DNA from 2 places in the Methylomonas sp. BW4-1 genome. Region 1 is predicted to be linked to the other one. Evidence: riboswitches for the same ligand, from Rfam matches in the RefSeq annotation. Region 1 holds a riboswitch; the other holds the start of a gene.
The links. A riboswitch is a leader RNA that binds a small molecule or an ion and turns the genes downstream of it on or off. The one in region 1 is predicted to bind cyclic di-GMP.

Region 1 (6,042 bases):
GGCTGGTTTATTACAACAATGACCGAACTCATCAGGGCAAAATGTGCAACGGCAGAACGCCGATGGATACCTTGCTGGATGGAAAACAGATTTGGGCTCAAAAAAATCTGAACCAAATCTAATCTGACAGACACCCCGCAAAAACGGTAACTGTCAGATCAGGTCTGAGCTAATACAAATAATATCTTCCTTTCCTAAATGGTGCTGGTCACCTACTCTTTTACCGGCCGTTTTTCCAGCTTTCTTTGCAAGGTTCTTCTGTGCATATTCAATGCTCTGGCGGCGGCAGAGATGTTACCGTCGTGTTGCATCAGCACCTTTTGCAAGTGTTCCCACTCCAAGCGCTTTACCGATAGCGGATTGTCACTGATAGCTACCGACGCATCGCCTTCGTTTTTGTATAAGGCACTAACAATCTCATCGGCATTCGCCGGCTTGGTCAGATAATGGATAGCACCTAATTTTATAGCCTCTACAGCTGTGGCTATACTGGCAAAGCCGGTCAACATGACGATTTGGGTATTGTCATCCAAGGAAATCAATTTTTTGACCATTTCCAGACCGGAGTCAAAACCGATTCGTAAGTCGATTACCGCATATTCGGGCTCGGTTTGTTCCGCCAGTTTCATTGCCGTATCGACATCATTGGCGACAGTCACTTGAAAATTGCGCTTTTCCAACGCCGGCTTCAGCACCGAACAAAAGGTGACGTCATCATCGACCAGCAATAAATTGGGCTTATCCATAGGTAATTGGTTCATGCATACTCTCCTTAGCTAATAGCGGCAAACTGATTTCGACGCAGGCGCCGCCCGACTCTAAATTACTGAACTGTATTTTACCGCCGAGCCGCTTGATAGTGGTATAAGTCAAAAACAAGCCAACCCCCATGCCTTGCTTATTGCTCTTGACCGGTTGATGCCCGGCAAACTCGATAAATTCAGCGGGCAAACCTGGACCGAAATCCCTGATTTTCAAGTTTAGTGTTTCTTCATCCCATTCCACATGAAACTCGATGCCCGCATCGACCGGCGATGCCTCAGCTGCGTTATTTAGAATATTGATGATAGAGTGAGTCACGGTACGTTCCGCAATCACGCGCGCATCCATATCCACATTCGGCGAAATAAATAGTTTCAGCCGGGTAGCGGCTTTATGCGTGCGCCACTGGCCCAATACTTCATCGATATACTCGCTCACCAGCATCACCTTGCCGGATTCCGCCCGCATCTCGCCGGCGGAGGCCGACATCACCGACAAGGCTTGTTTGCAGCGATCAATCTGCTGCTGAACAATCACCAGTTTCTGGTGCATATCCGGGTAACGATGCTCCGACAACTCTTCCGCCATTTCATGCGTCAAAATGGCAATCGTCCCCAACGGTGTGCCCATATCGTGCGCGGCACTAGCCGCCAAGGTGCCCAGGGATACAACTCGTTCGTCGCGTAGCGCACTCTCGCGGGCATCCGCTAAATTTCGCTCACGTTCTTTCAAGGTTTTGGACAGTTCGACTACGAAAAAAGCCACCAAGCCGGCGCTAAACACAAAACCAAACCACATACCGAATACATGCAGATTGAAATAACGCCTGTCGTTCATCAAATGCATTTGCAGGCTCATTTCCGGCGTCATCTCCGTCATCGCCGGATGGGCCATGTGCGGCTCGACAACCGGCAAGGGTACGTTGTAGGCAATCAGCACCGTATACACGCAGGAGGTAATGATCACCATATTCCAGGCATAAGCCTGCGGCAGCATGATGGCAGTTACAATCAAAGGCAGCAGAAACACCCAGATGATGGGGTTTGATGCGCCACCGGTCAAATAAAGTAAGTAGGCCAGTGCGAGCACATCCATGCATATTTGCGAAAAAATCTCGTGCTCGGTAACTTCTTCCGGCGTCCTCAGCCGTAGCCAGGTGTAAAGATTAAGTATGGAAATCGCAAAAATCGCCAGCCAAAGCTGGTTTTGCGGCAAATTAATACCCAGACCGTTCACCGCAATAAACACCGCCACCGTAACGGCAAACAGCATCAAATTTCTAAGAATGTATAACCAACGCAGGTTTTCGCGAATGGATATTTCGGCTTTGGGCAGAATGTGTGAAAGCATAGAAACAACACTAAATTGAAGAAAGCATCGCAGCGATATACGACCGCCGCTTGCTTGAGAAGGTGGAAAGCCGACCAAACCTGGATGGCGGCCACCTAAGTATTCAATCGATTTTTGATAGCAAGCTTCACTCCAACCGCTAAGCGCAAGAGCAAATACGGAATTAAGCTAGCCGCTTACAAGATCGAAAGATAATCTACTAACTAATCCTTTCGGAGCAAGCGCCGCGGCCTGACGAATCATGTCCCAAAAAATAGTGCGGCATATCACGCACCAGCCAAACGCCAGCCGCCGTTTTTATCCACCCATCTCATGCTCAGCCAGTACCAAAACGTCATAGGCAGCATCATCGCAAACCATTCCCAATCGTCGATCAAAAATAATTTGGCAACCCAGCCATTGCCATCGAAATAGAGCGGCCAAGGCACACAGTAAAGAGTAAAAACAATACTACTCCAGATCAACAGTAACGCACCTTTACGGGTTTCTATACTGGACAGGGCCAGGAACACCCACAGCGGGGTTTTATCGGTTTTTTGCATACATCTCTCCACTGAAAAATCTCGTGCCAACCCAATGAGCGGCGCAACAACCTAACAATAAACGACTAGAAAATAAAGAAATTCCTGATCAAATCCCTCAAATCAAACTTCACTACCAAGCGGGGATTATCTTTCAGCAATTGAACTGTGTTATTTAAAATAAGCGCATGCGCTATTTCGCTGAATTTCGCCCGCAGCTCACTCATGCCATCCCAGGCAAAATAAGCAGCAATACAATGATATTTATATATTTTATTAAGTTGGCCCGCTATTCGCTGTAACTAGTGTACTTGCTTCGTGGTTTGCTTTCCGAAAAGCGGTTAGTAGGTCTCTATCCCTGCCATGTCTGCCGCTGGCGGAATGAGCAAATCTCTGAAAGCAAGCTTTGCCACACCCGTCGTGAGGCGGGGCCGGAAAATCACGGTTCTTAAAAAACGATTTAAAGAAGGCCGGATTGCCCCCATGCGCGCCATGGGCGAGGGCAAAGTTTGGCTCGCTGCTGTTGGTCAAGTTTTGTCAGTTTCGCTGTTACCTTTAATTCCAATAACAAAGAGGACGATCATGATCTTTCATAAAACGGCTATAGCAGCTATTTTGACAACTGGCCTGTCGGCTGTTTCCAGCCAAGCGTTCGCGCACTCTTACTACAACCTGACCGGCGCGGGCACAGTAGCCTCCGGTAACTCCGCTATCGGCTTCGGCATCGCCAACAGCATCAACGGCACAGACGGTGTATCTGCAAACTCCAACGGCACCAATAGAGTCGCTAACGGTACCAACGTTTATACAGTCGGCGACTTAAACGCGAACACCTTAATTCCGGGCACAGGTACCGCGGCTGAGACAGCCACAGAAGTAGCAGGCAATCTGCCCTATATGTGGTATTCAGGTCAGCATACAACAGCTACAGGTTTCACCAAACGCGAATTACATACCGGCTCCAGCGCTACAGACAACGATGGCGCACTGACAGCAAACCTTATTAGCTCAAACCCTAGCTTCGGCACCAACACTATCGGTAGCTTGTGGAAAGCTTACTCGGACAAAAACGGCGGCACCAACGCCGCCACCTGGGGCACCATCATGGCCGATCTGCCAGCTAATGGCGACCATCCTTACTTAGCGGTAGCAGGCAATTCGGCATCAACCGGCCTGGGACTGGACTACGGCTTGATTCATATTAGCTGCGGCGCAAACACGGCAAGCGCTAACTGCGCCAGCGCGGGCAATATCAAAACCACCATTACCGTGAAAAACGACGCCGATTACAGCCAATTTAACGGCTTATTGGACGTGGCCCTGTATCGCAATGTGGACAGCAGTTCCACATCTGACCGTAACGCGGCTGCCACAATCGGCGAAACGGGCCTGCAAGGCTCAAGCTTGGGCGAAGCTATCTGGACAGCCAGCATGAGCAGCACTTCCGACACCTTGTTCTACTCGTTTGTGTTCGACCAAGCCGAGTGGAATGCCACAGGCACACCCGGGCTGCACACCAATGGCTTTTATACCTTGGTGGTCGGCGCGCACGGTGGCGGCGCGCTCGATGGCGTAACCTACGACGTACTGGTTACCACTTCGGCAGTGCCTGTTCCAGGCGCAGTCTGGCTGTTCGGCAGCGCGATGGCCGGCTTGATCGGTTTCGGCCGCCGCAAACAAGCACTAGCGGCTTAATTACCCAGCGGGGTTGCCGCCAAACAACGGCAATCCCCTCACCAAGCGCTGTTTAACAACAGGCTTTAACTCATATATTTAATTCGATAGAGATCCAAAATGACTGCAAACTTAACCTTTAAGAAACTAGCATTAGCCGGCGCCATGGGCGCGTTAATGTCGATCAGCGGCATGGCTAGCGCTCACGTAACCTACAATTTAGCTTCCGGAGATCCCTTACCGGACGGTTCTGCCGCAGGCCCATGGTCGGCCGGCGATCCAGGCTATATTGGCAATTTGCCCGCCACCTGGGTAGCGATGATCCACAATGACGGCGGCGTTGCCAACTCGCAAACCGCCAGCGGCCACGGCATAGGCATGGGCGCCAAAGCTTATAAAGACGGCGCGACAAACTGGGGGCATACCGCCGATTACGGTTTGTTTGAACTGCATGCCGATGCGGAAGTGACCATCACCGTATCGTCGGACGGCTCCAATCTGCGCCCGGCTTTTGGTTTGTGGAGCGGCTGGGATACCGCGGGTAGCAGCAGTCGTCATCAAGAATACCTGAACAACGGTGCTCTGAATCCCATGGCTGCCAGCCCACTTGGCACAACGCTGGCTTTGGTTGACGCAAACGCCTGGGCCTTCGCAGCCACTCAAGGCACCACCGCCAGCGCGACGCTGACCCGTTTCCTGACTGCCGGTACTTACACACTGATTTTGGGTGGTTACGACGGCACGGTAGGCGGCGCCAATCTGGCCTATACCGCTACCATCTCCGCCGCCGCATCACCGGTACCCGTGCCGGGTGCAGTTTGGCTGTTCGGTAGCGCGATGGCCGGCTTAGTCGGTTTCGGCAAACGCAAAACCACAGAAAACGTCTGAGACGTATCTATGTCACTTAAAGCTGATTTTTAACCCGGCGCCCTTAATTACCAGTGTGATCAAGGGCCGGGTTAATCAGCAAGAAATTGGATCGGTTTCGGTCAAGGATGAACGGGGGCACGGAAGCTCCATTTTTACATCCGTTTGATCGTAGTCTACTTGATCAAAAAGCTTGAACAACCCTGCCCATTCGCTTCATTCGTAACCGAACGCATCGATATACGACGCTAAAATCGGTAATACGGGTTCGTAAAACTTTTCATAGTGCTGCCAACGCGCCACCGAGCGCGAATAAATCGGCTGAGCGACAGTGGCAAAACTCGGCGTGGCAATGTAACGGCCCTTAGCCTTCTCATGAAACGCGCTAACTTCGGCCACCCATTCCAAATCCAATAAGGTAAACACCCGGCGAAAACTGTTTTCGAAATCGTTGACCGTGTCCTCGTAACGCAATTCCATATAACGCGGCTGCATCATCGGTTTAATGTAAAACCACAGATCCATTACGGCCGCATATTGCTTGGCCACACCTTCCCAGCTCAGTAGATTGACTGTCACGCTAGACGGCTTAAACGCCTGCTGGAAGCAACTCAAACACACATCGCGCGGATCGCGTAGCGCAAAGATAATCCTGGCCTCCGGAAATAGGCTGCTGATCAGGCCAATATCGATACTGTTCAGCGCTACTTTATCGATAAAACATTTATTCAAGGCACCCGCGCCATATTCTTCGCTAACCCGCCGCCAATAGTAAGCGCGCAACTTTCGGACATCATCCAGACCAAGCTGGCGGAGGGCGGCCGGGATGTCTTCTCGCACACCGCTCAACCTTTGCAGTTCTTGAATC
Region 2 (6,042 bases), 240 kb from region 1:
GCCGCGCCGGCCCTGGTTTGCGGCCGGGCTGGCCGTCGCGGCGATGTGGCTGTTGGCGATTAGTCTGATCATGCCGCAACAAGCGCGCTTATTTAGCGATTATTTCAGCGACTACCGCACGCAAACCGGCGAAATTCGCGAGATTCAACTCAGCGACGGCAGCCGTTTGCTGATGAACACCAATAGCGCGGTTTCGGTAGCGTTCACCGCCGCGACCAGACGTATCATCTTGCACCACGGCCAGGTGCAATTTACGGTGGCAAAGGATAGCCGGCGGCCTTTCGACGTAGTGGCCGACGAGTTGACGGTCCGCGCCTTGGGCACGGTGTTTGACGTGTATAAAACCGCGACCGGGCCTACCGAGGTGAGCGTCCAGGAGCATGCCGTAGCGGTCAGTACGGCGGGTCGGGACAGTGACGTTACCGTCGCCCAGGGGCAAGGCTTGGTCTATCAACCCGGACTGCCGCTGCCGCATCCGCGGGCCGTGGGCGCGGAACAGTCCGCTTGGCGGCAGCATCGCCTGGTGATCAACGATAGACCTTTAGCTGACTTGATCAGCGAGTTGGAGCGCTATCGATTGGGACGGATATTTCTGGCGGATGCCGCACTTAAAAATCTGCGGGTAACCGGGGTGTTTTCTCTGGATACGCCCGATGAGGCACTGTCCTCGGTGCGTAAAGCACTGGCTTTGCAAGAAACCCGTATCGGTCCCTGGTGGGTGCTGCTGCATCGCTGATTTTTTGGGTGCTGTAAGCCACTCCGGGCAGCGCGCGCATGTCCAAAACGGTTTGGCGCATATGGGTCGAAAAATCCAGCCCACCGGCTCGAGCCTTCAACGGCTGTTCCCTATTTACCCGCATTCAAGCAAAAGTCGTCCCTCCGCCGGAAACTTCCTCAGTCGCGCAGCGCTGCGATTTTTTCAACGCGGTTTTGCCGGAATGGAGACGATTTTTTGCCAATCAGGAAATTTTTGTGATCGATTTTTGTGCTGAAACGACTTCTATGTTGAGAAACATTATTTTTCGGACAGGACGGATCTTGAAAGCACGGATTAACGATTTTCGCTACCCGCTGGCAGTGGACGTATGGCATCGGCCAGCCGTATATCTGTGCTATGCGCTGAAAGGCAATCGTGTCGGCGTCGATACCTGGGTGTTGATCGGGCTGGTGGCGGCCGGCGGACAATTGATCAGCGGCCAGGCGGTCGCTACGGAAGTGGTTCGCCACTTCAATATCGGCCGCCAGTCCTTAAACAACGCGCTGATTCAATTTGCCGCGCAAGCCAAGTTGGAATTGATTTTTTCAGCGGACATGTTGCGTGAGCTCGCCAGTCCGGAGCTGCGCGGGGACATGTCGGCAGAGCAGGCGTTGACACACTTGCTGCATGGCAGCGGTTTTACCTACCGTTTTATCGATACCGACACGGTGACTTTGGAACGCAGTCCGGCGGCAAAAGAAGTGTCTAGCCTGCCGCCCCCCGTTACCTTGGATGCCATGACTGTCGTGGGCTCGAAAACAGCGGAGGCCGGTGCGGAAATCGCCACCGAGCCGATGCTTGACGAGGCGCGGACCTATGCCGTCAGCCATATTGCCAGCGCTACCGGAACCGACACGCCAATCAAGCAAATCCCGCAGTCCGTGCACGCGCTTAACCGCCCCTTGTTAGACGACCAGCAAACGATCAACCTCAGCGAATCCTTAGTCAATGTTAGCGGCATAGTGGCGCGTAATACGCTTTACAGTCCGGTTATCGAAGGCACCTTAATTCGCGGTTTTCGTTCCGAACAACTGCTGGATGGCTTTACCCAGTACTACAACCCCGGCGACCGGGAAAGCACTATTAATATCGACAGAATCGAGGTGCTGAAGGGTTCCAACGCCTTGCTCTACAGCGGCGGCTCGGGCTCCCCGGTGGGCGGGGTGGTGAATCTGCTTGCCAAATTGCCGCAGGCCAAAGCCTTTGGCGAAGCGGGTTTTAGAATCGGCAGCCACAGCTTTTATCAGCCGTTTTTCGATGTCAATCAACCCCTAAACGCCAATATTTTGTTGCGCATGACCGGTGAATATACCAACGCCAGACACGACATCGACATAATCGAAACGCAGCGTTTTAACCTTAACCCGGCCCTGACGCTGACCGATAACGACCAAACCCGTTTGACGATCCAAGCCAAACTGTCGCGTTGGCAGCAACCGGAGTACCAGGGCTTGCCCGCCACCGGCAGCATCGCTGGTGATTTTGCTACCCGGCCCGATCTGTTCCCGGGGCCGGCCAATCTGCCCGATAGCCATTCAGATGCCGATGCGGTATGGGCTACGCTGGACCGGCAGCTCACCGGGAGCTGGCGCTTAAACCTGAAGGCGCGCTATGCGCAGGCTAAATTCGACGAGAAAATTCAGACCCTGTTCGGCAGCGATGGCCTGGTCGCGGACCGACCCTTGTTGCCGGCATCGCACTGGGCATTAGTGAACGCCGAATTGTTTCAACAACAGCATGAACGCAGCGTATTGGGCAATTTGCAGGGCAAATTTAAGCTGGGTCCCAGCGAAAATAATTTGTTACTGGGCGCGGATTACAGCCGTTTGCAAGATGCCGGCTTTATCGAGGGCGATTTCGGCGCCTTAGGATTCGGCGTAGGTACGGTCGATCTGCGGGCACCGCTATTTGACTCCCCTTATGCCGTACCCGGTCCGGGCCGGGAAAATCAGTTCATCGAAAACCTCACTTACGGCGCTTACCTGCAGTGGCAAAGCACGCTGTACCGGCGATTGCATTGGCTGTCCGGGCTTAGGCTGGGCAAGGTGGGTATCGATTTTAATAACGCGCAAACCGGGGTAAATGTCACCACGGATACGCTGAAATGGTTGCCGCGCCTCGGCGGCGTGATCGACCTAAACGAGGAGGTTTCCTGGTTTATTTCCTATAGCGAAGGCATGCGCGGCCAACCGTTTGTCAATTTCGTCGATACGCCGGCGCCGGAATTGTCCAATCATCTGGAAACCGGTTTGAAATTCAATTTTGCGAATCAATTCAGCGGCCAACTGGCGCTCTACCAAATTGAGCGTAGCCAGGTCGCGGTCACCGACAGCAGCGATTTCCTGCGGCGTTCGGTCGCCGCAGGGAAGCAACGCTCGCGCGGTATCGAAATGGATTTGCTCTGGCAACCGGTCGAGGGCTTCAGCGTGCTGGCAAACTATGCGCATACCGACGCCCGCTTCATGGACGATAAAGCCGGGGTGGCTGCCGGCAATCGCTTGGCTCAAGTCCCGGAAGATGCCGGGCGGCTCTGGGCGCATTACCGTTTTCAGCAGGATGAGTTGCAAGGTTTTAGCTTGGGTTTCGGCGTGTACGCCCGCGCCGGCGCTTATTTATCCAATAACAATCGCTTTAAAACCGCCGGCTACCACAGCTTCGACGCGGCGTTGGCTTACGAAACCGGGCGTTTCCAATGGGCGGCCACGGTCAAAAATCTCAGCGATGAGGATTATTTTCAGCCCTACGGCTATTTCGAAGGCCGGGTAGCGCCGGCAGCCGGCCGCGCCGGGTTTCTAAGTTTTTCAATCAAGTACTGATGCCGTCGTTAACTATTTGCCACAGGAGTTTTTCAGGAGCACCTCACTCAGGGATTTAGAGTGATGTCGTAAGGATCGCGACAAACATGCCACATCCGCCGCGAGACGGAGCCGGAAAGCCACGGGTCTTGGAGATTAAGACAGCCGGGTTACCTGCCAGTTAAAGACCCTAAATTCGGGTTGGCGATTTGCAGATTAACTTTAACCGTAATTTATTAAGGAATAAAAAATGACAATCTTGCACTACAACCGCACTCAATGGGTAAGCGCCGGCCTGCTCGCCTTCAGCGCATTGACCGCCGTTTTGGCGCCTGCTACAGCCAGCGCTGCACAAGTTAGCGGCGATGCCACCATTACCATCAACAATGCCGCTTTTGCGGCGGCATCGGTCAATGTCGGCAGTGGCTATCCGAATGGCTGGATTGTCGCGAAACATTGGGGTGCCAGCGACAATTTACTGGGTATCACCGGTGCAACCACCGGCGGAACGACGCTATCGGCAACCGCCAGCACAGCGATGTCGTTTGCGGTTAACGCCAACACCACGACCAACAGCTATCCGGCTGCCGGTCCCTATGGCCGTACCGAACAAGCCACGACGATGGACGCCGGCAATACCTCGGTTGGCCAAATCGGTTTGAGCGGCGCCTGGTTGTTGACCAGCCAAGGCGGCAGCGGCATTTTGACGCCATACGACTTTAGCCTGGTAAAAACCGGGAGCACTTGGAATATCAAAACCTACGATACCGGTTTTGGCTACCAAAATTTCTTGAAGCTGACCAACGTCTCCGAGTCGCTAAGCAGCAATGGCGAATTACTACTGAGCGGCGATTTGCAATGGACCGGATTGTGGGCCGGTTTGGTTGGCGCCAATACCAATGCCGTGGTCGGTACTTTTAGCCTGGCGCCCAGCACGGCGCCATCGGCGGTACCGGTACCGGCGGCGGTCTGGATGTTCGGCAGCGGGCTGCTGGGCTTGCTGGGTAAAAGTCGTAGAAAAGCCTCGGTCGCGGCCTAACTCGCAAATTGGGCTTGGGGCGGTCGCCAAGATTCGCTTCGGGCCCGGACTTTCGGCAATAAATCCCTCTTCGTGCCCGCATGCCGTCGACTACGGCCGCTTGTGTATTTAGGCAGGGAGAGGGCTTATTCTGACCATCCGCTGATAGGGATTTTATGAAGATCAACAAAAACTGTGGCTATCCCGCTTTGGTGGTGCGGGCGATGCTAGCCATCGGTCTGGGAGTGGCCTCAGCAAGCGCTGAAGCCACGCTATTGAATGCGCCTTCCGGCGGTACGTTTACGATGAACCTGGACCGGAATGCGCTGGCACCTTATGCCGGGGGCTATTACTTGTCGACGTTTTGGAGTACGGCAACGTCCAATGCTCATAATCCGGCCAACACCGGCGACCATTTGCTTAGCCAGCTCAATACCACCGAGATTTCCGGACTCAATCAGGTGTTCGAGTTGACGGCTATCGGTAACGATCCTAGTCCGCAAGCCAGTCAGCGTTACGTCAAAGCCACATCAGCCGATTTTGCCATCGATACCATCACGCTGGCCGGCGTGGCCGGGGCACAAGTGGGCATGACCGGCGTGCAGGGTTTTTATGCGCCGAACTGGCCGCCGACTGGAGCCGGCTTGGTCAACGGCGATTTTTCGCTGCTTTACGATGCCAACCGGCAAACTTTGGGCCGCACCGGTTGGTACCTAGCCAATAACATTTATTTCACGATGGCGGTGTACGACTTAAGCAATCTAAGCCTGAACTTTAGTAACGCCGGAAACTGGCAGTTGAGCGGCGATTTACTGATGTCGCCGGAAAACGCCGGCATGTTGCAAGGCGCGCAACTGGTCGATGTCGGCAGTTTCTGTTTGGGCACGGGTGCCTATGCCGGTTGCGGACAGGTATCGGCGGTGCCGCTACCCGCTGCGGTCTGGTTATTCGCTAGCGGCTTTTTGGGCTTTATCGGCATAGGCCGTAGGCCATATCTTTCAAGGAGTGTGACATTATGAAAATCAATAATCATCGATCATCCACCTGGCTATTAGCCGTTTTCGGTGTATTGTCGATCAGCCAAGCCCACGCTGCGACAGTCAGCGGCGGTGCGCTGGTCCTTAACCTAAACCGCGATGTGCTAATCGCCAGCCTTGACGTGAACGATTATCCGGACACGCCCACCGCGGACTTTCCGATTTGCTGCCGGCCTTCTATTTATCTGGAAGAGTTTTACGACGCTTCGGCGGCATCAAAAACCTTTGTTGAGCTGCGGGACGGCAATACGCCGGATTTGTACGATACGGTGGCCGATGAAATTCCGGCAACCGGTTTGCAATTTAGTGTCAACGGGCTGAGTCCGATAGTCAATCCGGGCGGGCGGCAGAACAGAAATACCACTTTCGCGTTCGAGCCCGGCAATTTGTTCGGCACTGCCAGCGGTAGTATCGGTCTGGGCGGTGTCATGCGTT

Region 2: linked by a shared signal. The riboswitch ahead of ACH5Y9_RS24825 (hypothetical protein) and the one ahead of ACH5Y9_RS00605 (hypothetical protein) in region 1 are both predicted to bind cyclic di-GMP.

The regions. Positions count from the first base shown of each region.
Region 1 is NZ_CP184125.1:131,991-138,032, reverse strand. Features, by position in the region: gene ACH5Y9_RS00625 (IS481 family transposase) at 1-122, shown strand, start outside; gene ACH5Y9_RS00620 (response regulator transcription factor) at 213-761, opposite strand; gene ACH5Y9_RS00615 (ATP-binding protein) at 739-2,112, opposite strand; gene ACH5Y9_RS00610 (hypothetical protein) at 2,379-2,654, opposite strand; cyclic di-GMP riboswitch class I at 3,032-3,116, shown strand; gene ACH5Y9_RS00605 (hypothetical protein) at 3,216-4,328, shown strand; gene ACH5Y9_RS00600 (hypothetical protein) at 4,428-5,195, shown strand; gene ACH5Y9_RS00595 (sulfotransferase) at 5,391-6,042, opposite strand, start outside.
Region 2 is NZ_CP184125.1:5,316,805-5,322,846, forward strand. Features, by position in the region: gene ACH5Y9_RS24815 (FecR family protein) at 1-736, shown strand, start outside; gene ACH5Y9_RS24820 (TonB-dependent siderophore receptor) at 1,039-3,573, shown strand; cyclic di-GMP riboswitch class I at 3,652-3,730, shown strand; gene ACH5Y9_RS24825 (hypothetical protein) at 3,803-4,591, shown strand; gene ACH5Y9_RS24830 (hypothetical protein) at 4,747-5,589, shown strand; gene ACH5Y9_RS24835 (hypothetical protein) at 5,586-6,042, shown strand, end outside.